DNA from 2 places in the Mitsuaria sp. 7 genome. Region 2 is predicted to be linked to the other one. Evidence: riboswitches for the same ligand, from Rfam matches in the RefSeq annotation. Region 2 holds a riboswitch; the other holds the start of a gene.
The links. A riboswitch is a leader RNA that binds a small molecule or an ion and turns the genes downstream of it on or off. The one in region 2 is predicted to bind S-adenosylhomocysteine.
Positions count from the first base shown of each region.

Region 1: linked by a shared signal. The riboswitch ahead of ahcY (adenosylhomocysteinase) and the one ahead of metH (methionine synthase) in region 2 are both predicted to bind S-adenosylhomocysteine.

Region 1 is NZ_CP011514.1:4,493,688-4,499,509, forward strand. It holds gene ABE85_RS19665 (SDR family NAD(P)-dependent oxidoreductase) at 1-649, opposite strand, end outside; gene ABE85_RS28080 (hypothetical protein) at 1,209-1,379, shown strand; gene infA (translation initiation factor IF-1) at 1,465-1,722, shown strand; gene ABE85_RS19675 (oxidoreductase-like domain-containing protein) at 1,784-1,993, shown strand; gene ABE85_RS19680 (hypothetical protein) at 2,230-2,712, shown strand; gene ABE85_RS19685 (HAD-IIB family hydrolase) at 2,640-3,431, opposite strand; S-adenosyl-L-homocysteine riboswitch at 3,502-3,600, shown strand; gene ahcY (adenosylhomocysteinase) at 3,703-5,136, shown strand; gene ABE85_RS19695 (TlyA family RNA methyltransferase) at 5,159-5,822, shown strand, end outside.
Region 2 is NZ_CP011514.1:4,831,541-4,837,362, reverse strand. It holds gene ABE85_RS21265 (homocysteine S-methyltransferase family protein) at 1-636, shown strand, start outside; gene ABE85_RS21260 (hypothetical protein) at 640-1,845, opposite strand; S-adenosyl-L-homocysteine riboswitch at 2,024-2,128, shown strand; gene metH (methionine synthase) at 2,211-4,979, shown strand; gene ABE85_RS21250 (glycine zipper 2TM domain-containing protein) at 5,137-5,802, shown strand.

The DNA of each region.
Region 1 (5,822 bases), 340 kb from region 2:
GGTTGTAGGCCTCGTAGGTGGAGAGCGGCGGCGTGGGCAGCGTCGCGTAATCCGCGATCGACTGCGACCCGTACCGGACCGAACTGGCGTCCAGGAAGTCGGTGCGGAAGAAGCCCGGCTCGACCACCGTCACGCGGATGTTGAAGCCGGCGAGCTCGGGGGCCAGCGACGCGGTGAAGCCGTCGACGGCGAACTTCGTCGCGCAATACACCGTCGCGCCGTCGAAGCCGCGGAAGCCGCCGACCGACGCGATGTTCAGGATGTGCCCGTCGCGCTGGCGGCGCATGACCGGCAGCACCGCGCGGGTGACATGCATCAGGCCGAAGACGTTGGTGGCGAACTGACGTTCGATGTCCGCCGCGCTGATCTCCTCGAAGAGGCCGAGCTGTCCGTAGCCCGCGTTGTTGACCAGCACGTCGATGCGGCCGAAGCGCGCGACGGCCTGTTCGACCGCATGGGCGGCGTCCGCCTCGCGGCTGACGTCCAGCGGGAGGCAGAGGACCGCCTCGCCATGGTCCGCGTAGGCCGTCTTCAGCGCGTCGACGTTGCGGCCGGTGGCGACGACGCGGTCGCCGGCGGCCAGCGCCGCCCGGGCGATCTCGAGACCGAAACCGCGGTTGGCGCCAGTGATGAACCAGATCTTGCTCATGGGATTCCGTCCTTCAGGGGGGTTCAGGGGGTTCAGGGGATCAGGGCCGGACGGCAGCGGGTGCCGGGGCCGGTGGGGGGACGGATGAATCCTAGGAACGGGGCGGCGATCGCACGTGCCCGTTCCGGCGTGGCGCTTGCACGATCCGACAAAGGCGGCACTTGCGCTCCTCCCAACACCCGGGGTCGCGGGAGATGCAGGAATCCGGCGCTTGGGCTACAATCGCCGCTTGACTCGCACAAGACCACCCTCTTCAGGTCTTCTTCTGCAGCCCCTCCGGTCCCTCCCAGGGACACTTCTGCGAGCGGCTCGCACCAGCATCACCCCCCGGTTCGTGCGCTTGAGCGTTTCTGGTTTCGGCCTGCCTGTTCGCCATTCGGCTGATCGGCATCAGAAGCCACTTTCCGTGCCCCTTCTGTTCGTATCATCGAATTGGAGTGGTACACCTTCCCACACCGCGCCAAGACGGTTGCTTATTGCGATTGCCTGTCAAGGCGCACACCTCAAAATAATGATGCATAACAAACGCATTGAGGTGGGGCGATTCCTTGTCTCACCGATGACCAAACCCCATGCCGACGGCGGATTCGCCGCGGCCGTCTCGATCCAGTCGGGACGCGGCATGGCCAGCATTGATCGTGTCATGCGATTCGTGCCGACCTTCGAGACCCGCCGCGCCGCGTTGCGCTATGCGGAGACCGAAGGCACCGCCTGGGCGCGCAGCCACTGAGCCGCGCGCCGCTGATATCCAAGGCGAAGGCCTGCGGCAGACCGCGGCTGGCGCCGTTTTCATCTTCAAGAATGGAGCAAGCCGTATGGCCAAGGAAGAACTGATCGAAATGCAGGGTGTCGTGAACGAAATCCTGCCGGACTCGCGCTTCCGCGTGACGCTGGAAAACGGCCATCAGGTCATCGCCTACACGGGCGGCAAGATGCGCAAGCATCACATCCGCATCCTGGCCGGCGACGCCGTCTCCCTGGAAATGTCGCCGTACGACCTGACCAAGGGCCGGATCACCTTCCGTCACCTGCAGCGTTCGAACCACTCGGGCCCGCCGCCGGTCCGTCGCTGACGCGCCTTGCCGCGGGAGGCTCCGGCCGCCCGCGGGAGCATCGCCAGCCCTGACCGACGCCATGACCGACGTTCAGTCCGATACCGCCGCCGCGCCGGCCTCTCCGGAGGCTGGCGACGATCCGATGCCCGTGCCGCCGCCGCAGCCGGACATCGATGCGTGCTGCGGCAACGGCTGCGACCCGTGCATCTTCGACTTGCACGATCTCGCGATGGACGCGTACCGACAGGCCCTGCGGGCCTGGAAGGTCCGGCATCCCGGGACGCCTTGAGCGTCGACGGCCTGACGATTCTCCGAACCCCACCTGAAGGGCCGCCTCGCGCGGCCCTTTCCTTTTGGCGAAAGCACCACCCCGTCCGCACCCCCGTCCGCCTCCGGAGAGTGTTTTCCTTTCGTGACGTTTTCGGGGACATCCCCCGATTCAGAACCCTCGACCGCTGGCCGACATCAAGGACAGGCGCCGTACTTGCCACAGCGGCGCGGTGATCCCGCCCTCCGGAGGTCTCGATGTTCATGACCGGCCAGAACCATTTCCATGTCGCGCATTCCGACGCGCAGGCCAACTTGCGCTTCGCGCTGGCGCGGTTGAGCACCGATTGGCGGGGCCTCGATCCGTTCGGGCTGGAGATCCTGCTGCGTCATCTGCTGATGGCGGAGCACCGCTGCATGCCCCATCCCAGCGTGATGCGCGAGCGTCCCACCAACCGCTGGCTGCTGCCGCGCCTGCGTCGCCGGCGGATCGAGGTGGCGGAGCGCCTGGTCGCCGTCGGGGGCCGGGTCAGCCATGCGGCGCTGGCCCGCGTGCTGCCGCGCGGGCATGACTGGCCGGGCGTCTCGGCGCTGGTCGGCCGTCATGCGTGGGATCCGGTCGAGGGACGCCAGCCGCGCCCCCACCGCCCGGTCGTCGACGAGCCGAGCTACCCCCGCGCCAGCAGCAGCGCCCGGGCCACTTCCGCGAAGCCGTCGCCGCGCTCGGTCGCGGTGACGTAGGCGGGCGGGTGATCCAGCATCGGCAGGAAACGCGCGATGTTGGCCACCCCCACCGAGAGCGGCATGCGCTCGAACATCAGCTGATCGTTCGTCGAGTCGCCGACATACACCCACTCGACCGGATCGAAGTCCAGGCCCGTCAGCCGCTTCACCGCCCACTGCGCGGCGGTCCACTTGCTGTGATCGCCGATCCAGCCGTTCACGTGGATCGAGCTGACCGTCGCCACCAGCCCGTGCGCGCGCATGCGGTCGCAGACCGCGGCGATCGCGTCGTCGTCCAGCGTCGTGAACTCGCTGTGGTCGACGGCGATGTCGGTCAACCGGCCGGCGCTGTCGCGCGCGAGCATGGCGCCGGGCACGGTCGCGACGATGTCGCGCGCGCAGGCCTGGAGTCGCGCGAAATTCGCCAGACGCGTGTCGTCGTCCTGGGCGAACTCGGTGGCGAGCCCGCCTCCCTCGCGGTGCAGCAATACCCCGCCGTTTTCCGCCACGATCCCCCGGACCGGCCACGCCATGGCGAAGGGCTCGCTCCAACCGGCGGGCCGTCCCGTGATCGCGATGACCGGTACGCCGGCCGCCTGCAGCCGCTGCAGCGCCTCCAGCGCGGCGGGCGCGATGGCGCCCTCCGCCGTCAGCGTGTCGTCGATGTCCGTCAGCACCCCGCGCAGGGGGAGCCAGGCCGCGCGGGGGCAGTCGCTGAGCGGGGGGATCGTTCGCATGGGGGGCGATTGTGGCCCCGGCCACAACGCTGTCATCGAGCGCCGGCTGAACTTGACTACAATCGCGCCCTGTTCCGAGGAGCGTTGCGACCTCCCATCCCATCGAGGCCAGGCTCGGAACCGCCGCGCGGCGACACGTCCGCGGCAATGGCAACCGCGCTCACCCGTCGACCCTTCGCAGGCCGGGTGAGGACCGAGCGGCAAACGCCCTCTCCGCATCTCCCCGCCCCCTGATCGTTGGTGTCGACGGCCCTTCTTCGCAGGAGTCCGCATGAACGCCCAACTGAAGCCGCTGGCCCAAGACCAGTACCTGATCAAAGACCTGTCGCTGGCCGACTGGGGCCGCAAGGAGATCAAGATCGCCGAGAGCGAGATGCCCGCGCTCATGGCCATCCGCGAGGAATACGCCGCCGCGCAGCCGCTCAAGGGCGCGCGCATCACCGGCTCGCTGCACATGACCATCCAGACGGCCGTGCTGGTCGAGACGCTGCAGGCGCTGGGCGCCGAAGTGCGCTGGGCCTCGTGCAACATCTTCTCGACGCAGGACCACGCCGCCGCCGCGCTGGTCGCCGTCGGCACCCCGGTGTTCGCCTACAAGGGCGAGACGCTGGAAGACTACTGGGACTACACCCACCGCATCTTCGACTTCGGCGCCAAGGACACCGCGGGCGAAGGCCCCAACATGATCCTGGACGACGGCGGCGACGCGACGCTGCTGATGCACCTGGGCCAGAAGGCCGAGAAGGACCTGTCCGTGCTGGCCAACCCGGGCAGCGAGGAAGAGCGCATCCTGTTCGCCGCGATCAAGAAGAAGGTCGCCGAGGACGCCACCTGGTACACCCGCAAGAGCGCCGAGATCATCGGCGTCACGGAAGAGACGACCACGGGCGTGCACCGCCTGAAGGAAATGTCGGCCAAGGGCACGCTGCTGTTCCGCGCGATCAACGTCAACGACTCGGTCACCAAGAGCAAGTTCGACAACCTGTACGGCTGCCGCGAGTCGCTGGTGGACGGCATCAAGCGCGCCACCGACGTGATGATCGCCGGCAAGATCGCCGTGATCGCCGGCTACGGCGACGTGGGCAAGGGCTCGGCGCAGGCCATGCGCGCGCTGTCGGCGCAAGTGTGGGTCACCGAGATCGACCCGATCTGCGCACTGCAGGCCGCGATGGAAGGCTTCCGCGTCGTGACGATGGAATACGCCGCCGACAAGGCCGACATCTTCGTCACCACGACCGGCAACAAGGGCGTGATCCGCCATGAGCACATGGCCGCGATGAAGCACAACGCCATCGTCTGCAACATCGGCCACTTCGACAACGAGATCGACATCGCCTCGATCGAGAAGTACGAGTGGGAAGAGATCAAGCCGCAGGTCGACCACGTGATCTTCCCCGACGGCAAGCGCATCATCCTGCTGGCCAAGGGCCGTCTGGTGAACCTGGGCTGCGGCACGGGCCACCCGAGCTACGTGATGTCGTCCAGCTTCGCCAACCAGACGATCGCGCAGATCGAGCTGTTCGCGCACAAGGACGCCTACGCCGTCGGCCAGGTCTACGTGCTGCCCAAGCACCTGGACGAGCACGTCGCCCGCCTGCAGCTGAAGACGCTGAACGCGCAGCTGAGCGAGCTGACGGACGAGCAGGCCGCCTATATCGGCGTGTCGAAGTCGGGCCCGTACAAGCCCGATACCTACCGTTATTGATTGACTGACCCGAGACCCGACCATGCGTGCTGACCAGCTGCTTCTCTCCCTCGGCCTGGCGCCCACGCGCTCGGCTGCCCAGCGGCTGATCGACGCGCGTGCGGTCGAGTGGGAAGGCCCCAAGGGCTGGACCGTCGTGCGCAAGTGCGGCGAGGACCTGACCGAGACAACGCCCCTGCGCGTGACGGACGACGCCGAGCTGCGTTACGTCTCGCGCGGCGGGCTCAAGCTCGAAGGTGCGCTGGCCAAGGTCGGCTTGTCGGTGGCGGGCCTCACGGCGCTGGACATGGGCCAGAGCGCGGGCGGGTTCACCGACGTGCTGCTCAAGGCGGGTGCGACGCACGTGACCGGCATCGATGTCGGCCACAGCCAGCTGCATGAGACCTTGAAGGCGGATCCGCGCGTGACCGCCCATGAAGGCATGCACGTGAAGGACTACGTCCCCGCGGAACCCTTCGATCTGGTCGTGGGCGACCTGAGCTTCATCTCGATGATCGGCACGCTCAAGCACGTGGTCGGCTGGCTCAAGCCGCAAGGCCAGGCGCTGCTGCTGATCAAGCCGCAGTACGAGCTGGGGCCGAAGGCCTTGAACAAGAACGGCATCGTCAAGGACAAGTCGCAATACGTCGTGCTCAAGGAGCAGGCCCTGGCGGCCGCCGAGAAGCGCGACCTCGTCGTCAAGGGCT
Region 2 (5,822 bases):
ACCGCCTCGATCAGCCCGGACGTCAACGACCCCGGCGCGCGCAACGTCGACTTCGACACCCTGCGCGCGGCGTACTACGACCAGGCCAAGGCGCTGCTGGAAGGCGGCGTCGACCTGTTCCTGATCGAGACCATCTTCGACACGCTGAACGCCAAGGCCGCGATCTTCGCGGTCGACGAACTGATGGACGACACCGGCGAACGCCTGCCGGTGATCATCTCCGGCACGGTGACCGACGCGTCGGGCCGCATCCTGTCGGGGCAGACGGTGACGGCGTTCTGGCACTCGGTGCGGCACGCGCAGCCGCTGGCCATCGGCTTGAACTGCGCGCTGGGCGCGGCGCTGATGCGGCCCTACATCGAGGAACTCTCGAAGGCGGCCGGCGACACGCCGATCTCCTGCTACCCGAACGCCGGCCTGCCCAACCCGATGAGCGATACCGGCTTCGACGAGACGCCGGACGTGACCGGTCGCCTGGTCGGCGAGTTCGCCGCCGCGGGTTTCCTGAACATCGCGGGCGGCTGCTGCGGCACGACGCCGGACCACATCCGGGCGATCGCGCAGAAGGTCTCCGCCTACCAGCCGCGCCGCTGGGGCAGCAAGCTGTTCAGCGGGCTGGTCGCCGAAGAGATCTGAGCCTCAGTACAACTTCAGCATCGTGTCCATGTTGATCCGCAGGCGGATCTCATGCGGCGCGAGGCTGGCCGTGATGGCCTGCGCCTGCAGCCGCGTGTCGCGCAGCACCGGCGAGGTCAGCGGCGTGCCGCTGCGACCGAGCAGCGAGGCCACCAGCGGCGCGTTGGCGCTGTGGCCGCGCTTGAGCACCATGCCCTCCTCGCCGTTGGCGAGCCTGACGAGCGAGCCCGGCGGATAGAGCCCGATCGCCTTGATGAGCGCGGCGCCGGCTTCGTCCGGTTGCTGGAGTTCGTCGAGGTAGACCGCCCTCGCCGCCTGCGCCGCGGACAGCGGCCGGCGGCTGCGCCGCGGGCTCAGGCGCGCGCCGTAGACGTCGGCGCGTCGCAGCAGTCGCGCCATCAACTCGCCGTCGGAACGGCCGGCCAGCGGCCCCGGACCGGCGTCGTGATGCAGACGCACGGCGGTCAGCCAGTCCTCGTCGTCGACGCCGATCGCCAGCAGCGTCGCCGCCGCGCGGTCGCCGTGGCCGGCGAGCTGTTCGCGCTGCGCGTCGCCGAGTGATTCCGGACGCATCGCGTGCTGGTCCTGCTGCGCGCCGCTGTCCAGGTTCATCGTCAGCGCCGCCAGGCCGAGCGTGCGGCGCCGGCCTTCGCCCCAGCCGAGCTGGCGCGTGGTCATCTCCACCAGCGCCAGCGACAGCAGCGCATGCCGCGCGCTGTACTGCAGCGGCTCCTGGCCGGCGTCGTGCACCAGCATCGCGAGCGAGGCGTCCGGCTGCTGCGTCAACCGCGCCAGCACCTTGTCCAGCAGCTCCGTCAGCCGCAGCAGGAACTCCGGCCGTCGCGGATCGCGCAGCACCTGCTGCGCATGCCATTGCAGGTCGGCCCAGATGGCGGTGTGCGCCGGCGCGGTCTGCTGCGGCATCGGCATCGGCCGCGTGGGCTTGTATTCGGCGGTCGCGTTGGCCAGCGCCGACATCGACGCGCCCTGCAGCATCATCGTGTCGAGCTTGTGGGCGAGCGCGCGCTGGTACTCGCGCGTCTCGTGCGCCTGCACGAACGGGCCGCGGGCCAGCAGGTCGCGGACCTGCGGCGTGTCGGGCAGCGCGTGCCCGGAGGCGAACAGCAGATGTCCCGCCGCGTCGCGCAGCGAGAACGTCAGCACCTGTCCCACGCGCAGGCTGTTTGGTGGCAGTTGGACCAGATCCACGGTGCCTTCCCTTCGACGTGTCGTCGTCTTGTCGTTGTTGTGTCGTTGCCGCGGCGAGGATAGGGGCGCCCGAGGCCGCGCAAGGCAATACGGCACGAACAAACCAGGGCCGGATCGGTAGAATGCACGCTGTTCCCGCTCCCAGCAAGGCCGCACCCGCGCCCCTGCGGCGGCGGTGGTTTCCGAGGAGCGTTGCGACAGGTCCCGTCACCCGGGTGCCCGCCAGGCTCGGAACGGCGGTGTCGGACTCCCGGACACCGCCTCACAACGGCGCTCACCGACCCGCGTTCCGCGGGGTTGCGGTGAGTTGCGCGGCCCCGTCTTTCGTCTCAGCTCACGTCCAGCTCAGAAAAAGCGCCGCTGCCATGTCCGCCACGAATCCCGCCTCCGACAGTTCCGCATCGCCCGCCGCGCAGGTCGCCGTTCCGCCGATGAAACTCGCCGGCCTGGAGCCTGTGAACATCGGCGCCGGCACGCTCTTCGTGAACATCGGCGAACGCACCAATGTGACGGGGTCGAAGGCCTTCGCGCGGCTGATCCTGAACGGCGAGTTCGAGGCCGCGCTGGGCGTCGCCCGCCAGCAGGTCGAGAACGGCGCGCAGGTCATCGACATCAACATGGACGAGGCCATGCTCGACAGCAAGGCCGCGATGGTGCGCTTCCTCAACCTGATCGCCTCGGAGCCCGAGATCGCCCGCGTGCCGATCATGATCGACTCGTCCAAGTGGGAGGTGATCGAGGCCGGCCTGAAATGCATCCAGGGCAAGGGCATCGTCAACTCGATCTCGCTGAAGGAAGGCGAGACGGAGTTCCGCCGCCAGGCCAAGCTGATCCGCCGCTACGGCGCGGCCGCGGTGGTGATGGCCTTCGACGAGACCGGTCAGGCCGACACCTACCGGCGCAAGACCGAGATCTGCACCCGCGCCTATCGCATGCTGGTCGACGAGATCGGATTCCCGCCCGAGGACATCATCTTCGACCCCAACATCTTCGCGATCGCCACCGGCATCGAGGAGCACAACAACTACGCCGTCGACTTCATCGAGGCCACGCGCTGGATCAAGCAGAACCTGCCCGGCGCGAAGGTCAGCGGCGGCGTGTCCAACGTGTCGTTCAGCTTCCGCGGCAACGAGCCGGTGCGCGAGGCCATCCACACGGTCTTCCTGTACCACGCGATCCAGGCCGGCATGGACATGGGCATCGTCAACGCCGGCATGGTCGGCGTCTACGACGAGATCCCCGCCGACCTGCGCGAGCGCGTCGAGGACGTGGTGCTGAACCGCCGCGAGGATTCGACCGAGCGGCTGCTGGAGGTGGCCGAGACGGTCAAGGGCGCCGCCAAGGACGACAGCGCCAAGCTGGCCTGGCGCGCGGGCGACGTCGGCGCGCGGCTGTCGCATGCGCTGATCCACGGCATCACCGATTTCATCGTCGAGGACACCGAGGAAGCCTGGCAGGGCATCCTCGCCCAGGGCGGCCGACCGCTGCACGTGATCGAAGGCCCGCTGATGGCCGGCATGAACGTCGTGGGCGACCTGTTCGGCGCGGGCAAGATGTTCCTGCCGCAGGTGGTGAAGAGCGCGCGCGTGATGAAGTCCGCCGTCGCGCACCTGGTGCCCTACATCGAGGAAGAGAAACGCCTGATGGCCGCCGCCGGCGAGGACGTGCGCTCCAAGGGCAAGATCGTCATCGCCACGGTGAAGGGCGACGTGCACGACATCGGCAAGAACATCGTGACGGTGGTCCTGCAGTGCAACAACTTCGAGGTCGTCAACATGGGCGTGATGGTCCCGTGCCAGGACATCCTCGCGAAGGCCAAGGTCGAGGGCGCGGACATCATCGGCCTGTCGGGCCTGATCACGCCCAGTCTCGAGGAGATGCAGTACGTCGCCGCCGAGATGCAGCGCGACGACTACTTCCGCATGAAGAAGATCCCGCTGCTGATCGGCGGCGCGACGACCAGCCGCGTGCACACGGCCGTGAAGATCTCGCCGCACTACGAAGGACCGGTGGTCTACGTGCCGGATGCGTCGCGCTCGGTGGGCGTCTGTTCGGAACTGCTGTCGGACGAACGCGCGACGCGCTTCATCGACGAGCTGAAGTCCGACTACGAGAAGGTCCGCGAGCTGCACGCCAACAAGAAGCAGACGCCGATGGTGACGCTGGCGCAGGCCCGCGCCAACAAGCACCGCGCCGACTTCACGACCTACACGCCGGCGGTGCCGCGCTTCATCGGCCGGCGCCAGTTCCGCAACTACGACCTGGCCGAGCTCGCGCAGTGCATCGACTGGGGGCCGTTCTTCCAGACCTGGGACCTGGCGGGGCCGTTCCCGGCGATCCTCAAGGACGAGGTCGTCGGCGCCGAGGCGCAGCGCGTGTTCAGCGACGGCAAGCGCATGCTGCAGCGGCTGATCGAAGGCCGCTGGCTGACCGCCAGCGGCGTGATGGGCCTGTACCCCGCCGCGCAGGTCAACGACGACGACATCGAGATCTACAGCGACGAGTCGCGCACCGAGGTGCTGATGACCTGGCGCGGGCTGCGCATGCAGTCCGAGCGGCCGGTCGTCGACGGCGTGCGCCGGCCCAACCGCTCGCTGGCGGACTTCGTCGCGCCCAAGGGCACGGTGCCGGACTACATCGGGCTGTTCGCGGTCACCGCCGGCCTGGGCGTGGACAAGAAGGAGCAGCAGTTCGTCGACGATCTGGACGACTACTCCGCGATCATGCTGAAGGCGCTGGCGGACCGGCTGGCGGAGGCCTTCGCCGAGCGGCTGCACCAGCGCGTGCGGCTGGACCTCTGGGGCTACGCGGCCGACGAGACGCTCAGCAACGAGGAACTCATCAAGGAGTCCTACCGCGGCATCCGTCCGGCGCCGGGGTATCCGGCCTGCCCGGATCACCTGGTCAAGCGGGACATGTTCCGCGTGCTGCAGGCCGAGGACATCGGCATGGCGCTCACCGAGGGGATGGCGATGACGCCGGCGGCCAGCGTCAGCGGCTTCTACCTGGCGCATCCGGAGGCGGCCTACTTCAACGTGGGACGCATCGGGGACGACCAGGTGTCGGACTGGGCGGCGCGCATGGCGCTCGACCATCAGGACGCCCAGCGGGCCCTCGCGCCGCTGCTCGGCTGAGGCGCCGACGCAACGAAAACCGCATCACGCGGCCTTGTCTTACAGGCGGCGTTTCACCCCTTTACAAACGGGACAGTTTTCGGCCCCCGCGACTTGTAACAGCGTGGCATTCTTCGCCCATCCCCCGTTGCTAGGGGAAAACCATAAGAGGTGAATCATGGCGTTGAATACCAATCAGAAGATCGCGGCTGGGGCCGTGGGAGCGACCGTGCTGGTCGTGGCGGCCTTCTTCGCGGGGCGCCAGGCGGCGCCGTCCCTGCCCGACTCGCCGGTCGCGACGACCGAGCAGCAGGGCAACATCGTCGACCGCAACGGCGCCAACGCCGCGGACGAATCCCGGGCGGCGCGCCGCTCCGGCGATGAGGCGGTCCAGCGTCCGGCCAACGACTCGCGCCGCGTGGCGCAGCAGCAGGCCCCGCGCGACGGCGGCTCGACCGGTTATGCGGACAACAACGGTTCGTCCGGTTCGGCGCAGTCCGAGTCCCGCATCTGCTCGTCCTGCGCGACGGTGCTCTCGGTCCGCACCGAGGCGCGTGAAGGCCAGGGCACCGGCATCGGCGTCGTCGGCGGCGCGGTGGTCGGCGGCCTGCTGGGCAGCGCGGTCGGCGGCGGAACGGGCAAGAAGATCGCCACCGTGGGCGGCGCGGTCGCGGGCGGCTACGCCGGCAACGAGATCGAGAAGCGCCAGCGCAGCACCACCGTGTGGGTGGTCAAGATGCGCAATGCCGACCAGAGCAACCGCACGATGACCTTCAGCCACGACCCGGGCGTGCAGAACGGCGACGTGGTGCGCGTGAACGACGGTCAGCTGGTCCGCCAGTAAACGCTGCGCGGTTTCGCGCC